One region of the Jeotgalibaca sp. MA1X17-3 genome, then DNA from elsewhere that is predicted to be linked to it. Evidence: riboswitches for the same ligand, from Rfam matches in the RefSeq annotation. Region 1 holds a riboswitch; the other holds the start of a gene.
What was found. A riboswitch is a leader RNA that binds a small molecule or an ion and turns the genes downstream of it on or off. The one in region 1 is predicted to bind S-adenosylmethionine.
Positions count from the first base shown of each region.

Region 1 (4,410 bases):
TTCTCTAAATACAAATGAAGTACTAAATAAAAGACCCACGTGATTATATAGGATACTCCAATTATAATAGAAACTAGTTCGTATCCTTTTACTAGTGAATATAAAAATATGCTAAGGCTTAAAATCATCGTAAGAATGAGCGTGTAGGAAGAAGTTTTCCCATTAATGATTTGTCCTCTTTCATCATTTTGTTCCCTTTCGATTTCTTTTATAATGTTTTTATATTTTTTTCTTGAATAAAAATAATAAAGGAAACTAATCACACTCGCGCTTATAAAACTAGATAAATAATATAAAGTTCTATTCTCTCCACCCATCAGTGAATATCCAATCGTTCCTACCATATATCCAATAAAACCAGTAAGAAATATATGAATAGAATATCTTTTTTTAGTCATCCTTACTTTCCTCCTTATAAATAAAAATAGACTCGATTTCTTTACCAAAGTATCGTGAGATTTTAAACGCTAGTAGAAGCGATGGATTGTATCTGCCGTTTTCAAGAGAACTGATTGTTTGTCTGGATACATCCAATGTAGCTGCGAGCATTTCTTGACTTAAACCCTTTTCTTTTCTAAGTTCTTCTAGTTTATTATCCAAATCATATGCCCTCCATTTAGATATTCAAGTAGAACATATGTAAAGCTCCCTTTACATATATACTATAATAAAAGCGCACTCATGTCAAGTTTCCTTTACATACGTGCGCTATATTTTTTTGAATATTTCAGGTTATAACTCGAAGAGGTGAAGAAGTAGGTTCTTCCGCATTAATTTTAAATGTATAGCGGTGCCCTTGAGTCATGCTATGGTAAAAACCGTCTCCATCATACAATTGGAATACTTGAGATCCCTGACGATCGCTATTATCAGGATAAACGTGTTTCACATATGGATTCCCTGCTAATACTTCCTCTAAATGTTCTTTTCCAACTTCACGAACTTTTCCTTCAATCCGAATAACTTGAATCAGGTAACCATCTTCAGACATAGCTGTAATCGCAACATGAGGATTGTGCTGGAGTTGTTTATAAAAATTGGTTCTTGGATGTGTCATGAAAAATATACCCTGTTCATTAGCTACTCCTATATGTGCATGACGTGCATGTGGTTTATTTTCTTCATCAACTGTAGCGAAAATGGCTACTTTCATTTGATCTTGTAAGACTTTTAAAATATCTTCTATCTCCATACTTGCACTCCTTTTTTAATAAAATGTACTTCTTTTTTATTTGAAAGTATAACCATTATATCATACTTTTTCTTGACAAATGAATTGTTTGTATGTTTTATCACAATTTTCAAAATCTAATTTTTACTCTAGATACGTTCTCAAATAAGAACTAACTCCTTTAATCTTTTTTAAATGAAGAAAAAAGAGAACTTTGTGATGTTTTACGTTTGATACTTCTAAAATTAATATCTAGCTTTTATTATGAACATTCAATGAAAAGAGGTCAAAACAGAAAACATTCGGTATAATACGAGAAAGGCTTGTTAATTAACAAGAAATGAATTCAGATGATGAAGAGGGATAAAATGAGAAATATAAAAATGACTATCGAATACGACGGTGGAAGATACTTAGGCTGGCAACGTCTAGGAGATTCCGATCGAACCATTCAAGGGAAAATAGAAAGTACTTTATCTGACATGACAGGAACAAAGATAGAAATTGTTGGTTCTGGTCGGACAGACGCTGGGACTCACGCGAAAGGACAAGTAGCCAACTTCAAGACAACTTCTGACATGGACGTAGAGGCAATGCAAAATTTTCTAAATCGTTATCTTCCCCGTGACATTGTCGTTAAAAAATTAGTAGATGCTTCGGAACGATTTCATTCTCGCTACCATGCTGTTAAAAAACAGTATAGTTATTACGTCTGGAATCATCAGGTTCCTTCTGCTTTTGAACGAAAATATAGCTACCTATATCCAGACCACCTTGATGTCGACAAGATCAATGCCGCGTGTAAAAAACTGACAGGAACCCATGACTTTATTGGATTCTCTTCTCTTAAGAAATCTAAAAAATCAACCGAAAGAACCATTGAAGAAATCACGATGCACCGAGAAGGAAACTTAATTCGTTTTACATTTGTAGGAGATGGGTTTCTATATAATATGGTCCGAATTATTATGGGCACACTTCTAGAAATTGGGTCTGGCCTGCAAGAACCAGAATATATTGATGCGATTTTTAAGAGCAAAATTAGAAGTGATGCTGGAATGACCCTCCCGTCACAAGCTTTATTCCTAGATGAAGTTTATTACGATTAAAGGAAGTCGTGAGATGATCGATTCCTCTATACAAAAAAGCCGCTTGACTTTTATTGGATATACAATATGGTAAATAAGAACGTCTATTATTGAATGAAGGAAGGGTTCTATGCGTATTAATAAATACATTAGTGAAGCAGGAAAAGCTTCCCGACGAGGTGCCGACAAACTCATTACAGAAGGTCGCGTAACTCTCAACGGAAAAAAGGCTACAATTGGTGGCTAGGTAAAACCGGGTGATGAAGTAAAAGTAGACGGCAATCAAATTTTTGTAGCCAGAAATAATGTTTATATTGCTTTAAACAAGCCTGTAGGAATTACGAGTACAACTGAAAAAGGTGTTAAAGGGAATATCGTAGACTTAGTTAATCACTCGATTCCTGTCTTTCACATTGGTAGACTGGATAAGGACTCTGAAGGATTAATACTCCTAACAAACGACGGAGATATTGTTAATGAAATTCTGCGTTCTGAAAATCGACATGAGAAAGAATACATCGTCTCCGTCGATCGTCCCATTACTCCTGAATTTTTAAAAGATATGTCTGAAGGTGTAGAAATATTAGATACAACGACTCTTCCTTGTGAAATTGAACAACTTTCTAAATATGATTTTAAAATTATTCTTACTCAAGGTCTCAATCGACAAATTCGTCGGATGTGTGAAACGTTGGGATATAATGTTTTTCGATTACAAAGAATTCGTGTCATGAATATTCAATTAAATAGCCTTCCTGTAGGTCAATGGCGATATCTATCCAAAAAAGAAAAGGATCGCTTATTCAAAGACTTAGACTATGAACCGAGAGAATGGTAGATCCGCAAATAATATTTGATTCAAAAAATTAAAAAAGAGATAATCAAGTTGCTTTTTAAGAAGCTCCTCGATCATCTCTTTTTGTATGTATACTAGCTTATCTTTTTAAGTAGAATCTGTAATTCTATTTTTTGTTGTTTTAATTCATTTTCTAATTCTTGAATCTCTTGTACTTTTTCAATAACTAGATCTTTCATTTCTATTTTCTCTCTATTATTTTCTGTATTCTTGTTGGACTTATATTGATGATAAAGCATTGCTCCAGCATAACTCTTCGGTCCACCATTTTCTTCCATTCGTTCACAACTTAAAATTTGTTCTTTGGTCAATATCATTTTTTATCTCTCCTTTTGTTTTTTTGAAAACAAAAAACCCTTCTTTAAACAAGAAGAGTTGAGATAGAACGTTCACTCTCCTTATCTTTCAGATTTCTCTGCAGGATTTAGCACCGTGCTTGCGTGAGTACACAAGTCGGTTGCTGAGATTTCATAGGGCCAGCCCCTCAATCTCTCTTGATAAAGAAGTTATTTAGTTTTCATACTTATTATCGCAGTACAGTAGCTCTTTTTCAAGTGAATTCTATTTGCTCATTTGATTCATTAATTGACTATTTTTCCTTTTCATCAATTTGTGCTTCTTTTGGGTAAATAATTTTCGAACCTTCTACAACAGCTTTTGCACCATACAGTCCAATTTCATGTGGAATTGTTTTTTTCTCTGTCATAATATGATGAACCGTTAATCCTTTTAAGGCTAAATTATTTGAAATAATCAGGCGATGGCATCTCCATGGAACACTTTCCGAACACATATAACATACTCGTTTATCTTTCTCTAAAGCAACCAATTCATGAAGAGCCTCTTCGTATTCTTTTGTCAGGCTATAGGCTGCGTAGTTCTGAAAAGAATTATTTCTCCATCCATCTACTAATGACTCATCTATGTCATGATTTTTCTTTCTCCTACCGCCTAATGACGGCATATGTATATACTGAATACCGTTTTCCGGAATCCACTTTTCCATGTTTTCTTTATTAAATTGCGGCATGTAATTACTACCAGGATACGAGCGTACATCTACTAAAGCTTCTATATCATAGGATTGTAGCAAAGAAATAAACTCTTCTTCACTATGAGTGGAGTGACCAATTGTATAAATATTCAATCAAAACCCTCCTTTCCTTTTGAAGAACTACTTTAAAATAGCTTAGAAAACATCTCGAGCTTTACGTAACTTTACAAATCCTTCTAAATCATCCGCTTGAAGAAACAGATTGATTTTCTTTTCCTTGCCAATCGTTGTAGGTAACGTT
Region 1 is NZ_CP090983.1:463,569-467,978, reverse strand. Features, by position in the region: gene LZ578_RS02335 (hypothetical protein) at 1-398, opposite strand, end outside; gene LZ578_RS02330 (helix-turn-helix transcriptional regulator) at 391-600, opposite strand; gene LZ578_RS02325 (pyridoxamine 5'-phosphate oxidase family protein) at 728-1,192, opposite strand; gene truA (tRNA pseudouridine(38-40) synthase TruA) at 1,540-2,280, shown strand; gene LZ578_RS02315 (S4 domain-containing protein) at 2,390-2,506, shown strand; gene LZ578_RS02310 (23S rRNA pseudouridine(2604) synthase RluF) at 2,546-3,097, shown strand; gene LZ578_RS02305 (hypothetical protein) at 3,190-3,432, opposite strand; SAM riboswitch class I at 3,511-3,619, opposite strand; gene LZ578_RS02300 (DUF488 family protein) at 3,705-4,262, opposite strand; gene gloB (hydroxyacylglutathione hydrolase) at 4,305-4,410, opposite strand, start outside.

Region 2 (4,410 bases), 770 kb from region 1:
CAATTGATTCCATTCAGTCAATTGTGCCACACTAACATTTGCTTGGTTAGCAATTTTGTATAAAGTGTCACCTGAAGCAACCGTTACTGTTTTTGATGTTATTGTTTGTACGGGCTGATTCTGAACAGGTTTACTTTCCGTTGTTGGTTTTTCAGGAACGGTTACCGTATTTTCTTCCTGTGCAACCTGATTCATCAAACGTAAACTTTGTCCTGGTTGGATGATATCTGTTTTCAAGTTATTCCACTCTTTTAATTGTGCTACAGTGACATTATTTAATTGGCCAATTTTCCATAAAGAATCACCCGATTTAACTTTATAGACAGAAAGACTCGTTGGTTTACTTTGTTCTACTGCGCTTTCTTCTGTATCTACTTTTTCAAATGATACAGGAGTATTTACAGGCGTCTCAACTTTCTTGTTGGAAACCAGTAAAATATCGCCTATTTGTAAAAAACTACTAGTTAGTTGATTCCATTTCATCAAATCATTTAAGGAAATACCGTATTTACCAGCAATCGCATATAAGGTATCACCACTTTTTACTGTATAACTCGTGTTCGTTGCTGCAGAAATATTTTGGTCCACTACTTCTTCTGTTCCAACTGAAGGAACAGTGGTAGAAGGTGTGTCATATTTAGTTAATTCATTTGATTCAATAATTTTATTTAGTTTTGAATTATAAGCACTATCGGTTGCATATCTTCCTGTTAAATAAGAAGTAGCTTCTTGATAGGATGACGCATTACTTTTCCAAACTCCATCGTAGAAAAGTGGATCCCATCCTGTTCCATTTCTTAAAAGTGAAGCGTAATCTTCTAAAGATTCATGATACGAAGGATATTTACGGAAATCTGCTTGAATTGGATAGTAATTTTGGTTTCCACTATCTTCCAAAGTGCCCATATTAACCGATTCGCCTTCATAATTTCCTTTAATTCCAAATAAATTATGATTGGGTTCTGAAGCTAACGTACTTTTACCCCATCCGCTCTCTAGAATTGCTTGTGCTAACATAACGGAAGCATATAAATCATTTTTCTGTGCAATACTCGATGCAGAAGGAACGAGAGAGTTAAGAAAAGGATTTTCAGAATAAGTTTTTACTTCATTCTGTGTTTCTGTTGTTTTTTCTGCTGCCATCACATGCTTCACTGGTTCTACTAAGTTAGCAAGAAGAACAGACGCACTGATAACTGCAAAATTCATTCTCATTTTTTTAGCAGAATGACGAATTTTTTCATTCCATTCCTTTTCCTGTTTACCCGCTAGCCACTCTTTTCTAGAAATACTCAACCATACCACTCCTATCGTAAACTTTATAAATCTCATTTTTTAATTAATAAATTCTTAAGTTTTGTTAAACTATTCTTATTATAGTGTGAATGGGCTTCATAAGTCTTTATATATTCAAATTGTAAAAAAAGTAATACTCTTGTAATATTTGAAGAAATGTATTTAGCCTTCTCAAAATGATTATTTTTAATATCTAAATCAAATAAAGATGAAAAAATAATAATTTTCCCCTTGCTTCATCACGTTCATGATACAATAAAATTAAAAAGAGGTCAGTAAATGTTAGAAAAAGCGATTGAATACAGTCATCAGTTATTAAAGAACATTGTTCAAGAACCAGACACAGTTATTGATGCAACAGTTGGAAAAGGAAAGGATACCCTTTTTTTAGCTACATTAGTAGGAGAAACTGGCACAGTTATTGGTTTTGATGTGCAAGAAAAAGCTATTCATCATACTTATAAAGAATTACAGGAAGTCGGACTTCAAAGTCGAGTCGAGCTGCATCAAGTTGGTCATGAACAAGTAGAACTCTTTTTATCTACTGAAAAACCAATTTCAGCAGCGATTTTTAATCTAGGATACCTTCCAGGAGGTAATAAGGAAATTACAACAGAAAAAGAAACAACATTAAAAAGTGTTTCTGCGATTTTACCTTCTTTAAAAATAGGTGGTTTGCTTTTACTAGTTGTCTATAGTGGCCCCTGAATGGTAAACTTGAAAAAGAAGCTCTATTAGATTATGTAAAAGAACTAGATCAATCAAAATACACGGTTCTACTCTATCAATTTATAAATCAGAAAAACACTCCACCATTCCTGATTGCAATTGAAAAAAGACAGTAATTATCATTCTAAAGAAATAAAAAACTATTTTGCAACTGCAAAATAGTTTTTTATTTCTTTTATTTTAATAGATTTTTTAACTGTTCTACTTTATCGGTATTCTCCCACGTAAAATCTACATCTTCTCTACCAAAATGTCCATAAGCAGCTGTTTTTTTATAAATTGGACGTTGTAAATCTAACATATGAATAATTCCGGAAGGTGTTAATGAAAAAAATTGACGAATAGCGGCAATTAATTTTTCCTCAGAAACTGTTCCCGTTCCAAAAGTATCTACTGAAATCGATACAGGCTCAGCGACACCAATTGCATATGCTAGTTGAATTTCACATTTCTCAGCAAAACCAGCAGCGACAATATTTTTTGCAATATAGCGAGCAGCATAACTTGCAGAACGATCAACTTTTGTTGGATCTTTTCCTGAAAATGCTCCCCCCCATGACGTGCGTACCCTCCATAAGTGTCGACAATAATTTTACGACCAGTTAAACCAGAATCTCCCTTTGGTCCTCCAACAACAAATCTACCAGTTGGATTTATGTAATATTTCGTATTTTCATCTAATAATGATGAATCAATAACAGTTTTTATTACATACTCTAAAATATCTTCTTTTAACATTTCTTGAGTTACGAATTCATCATGTTGTGTACTTAGTACAACTGAGTCAACTCGCAGCGGTTTTCCCTCTTCATCATATTCAACGGTTACTTGAGTTTTTCCATCTGGACGCAAATATGGCAAGGTACCATCTTTTCTTAGCTCTGTTAAACGTTTCGTCAACTTATGACTCAAACTAATCGGCAAGGGCATTAATTCTTCGGTTTCATTGATAGCAAAGCCAAACATTAAACCTTGGTCTCCTGCACCAATCAAATTCGTATCATCTTCAGAAGATTCATCTTGCTCACGATTTTCAAATGATTGATTTACTCCCTGAGCAATATCTGCAGACTGTTCATCTAAAGAAACCATTACAGCCAAATTCTCTGCATCGAATCCAAATTTCCCACGTGTATATCCTATTTCACTTACAGTATCACGAACCACTTCTTGAATATTTACATATGCAGAAGTTGTTACTTCTCCAAATACCATAACTAAACCGGTCGTAACAATTGTTTCACAAGCCACACGAGCTGTTTTATCCATACTCAATAGCTTATCTAGTATTGCATCACTTATTTGATCAGCAATCTTATCTGGGTGTCCTTCTGTAACGGACTCAGATGTAAATAATCTTTTCTCTACCATTTTTATTCCCCCATTTTTCGGTTACAAGGCGTCTCCACTATAGCGGATCCTATCGGGATATTACTTCAGCCTTTTTAACAATAACATGCCTACTATACGCTTCTTATGAAGAAAAATCAACTCTTATCAGGTAAGAATATATTTTTTCAATCGAATCGTTCATTTATACTTTAATAAGCTTTTAAGAGAGGAAGTTCACTTGACAAGGATTAGGGGGTCTTCTATTATGAAGGAAGATAGGCTAAATACGATTGTAGAGGATGTCTAACATGGAAGAACTCAGTAAAAAAATCTTTAAGTACACAAATATTCCTTTCGTTTCTTGGCTTTTATCACCACTAGCTATTCTATTCGTAGGTACTTTTCTCGGTGCTAAAAAAGCTTCATTTCAATTTTATCCTTTTTTATTACTTTATCTTTTTTTACTCTTAATAAAAGCAATGGAAATTGCATTTTTTAAGAATTCAAGTGGTGACTTATCCATACCAAAATCTATTCCTTATATTTTTTATTCAATTTTAATTATTTTATTGACTTTGTTATTAGTTGCCACAAACTGGATCATATCAGCTTTACTTGTTCTTTACTGCTTCTTTATTATTTTAGCCTTTTATAAAGGAGTCAAAATGGAAGATACAGAATATTATTTGTTGCTCCAAATTTTCTTTCAGACATTTATAATTGGCCTAATTTCTTATTATCTTCAAACAAAGTTTATTTCCATTCAAATTCTTCCCTACTTTCTCCCTACTCTCTTCCTAATGATTCCCATTACATTGAATCAACAAGAAAAACTTCTTGCTGCTCGAGAGATAAAGAAAAGCTACTCACCTTATCAAGATTTATTAATTGAAAAGAATAACATTTTGAGTATGATTAGCTTTATTATCGGGATTGTAATCATTTTTATACTCTTCAATATTCAAAACGTTCTTATTTGGAAGCAAATTCTTTTTTTTAGTGTTCTATTAATCTATTCATTTCCTTTAACAGTAAAGCAGCTGAGAAATAAGC
Region 2 is NZ_CP090983.1:1,229,229-1,233,638, reverse strand. Features, by position in the region: gene LZ578_RS06200 (LysM peptidoglycan-binding domain-containing protein) at 1-1,296, opposite strand, end outside; gene LZ578_RS06195 (class I SAM-dependent methyltransferase) at 1,576-2,004, shown strand; gene LZ578_RS12615 (class I SAM-dependent methyltransferase) at 2,001-2,141, shown strand; partial or broken gene metK (methionine adenosyltransferase) at 2,201-3,396, opposite strand; SMK box riboswitch at 3,394-3,470, opposite strand; gene LZ578_RS06185 (hypothetical protein) at 3,666-4,410, shown strand, end outside.
Region 2: linked by a shared signal. The riboswitch ahead of metK (methionine adenosyltransferase) and the one ahead of LZ578_RS02305 (hypothetical protein) in region 1 are both predicted to bind S-adenosylmethionine.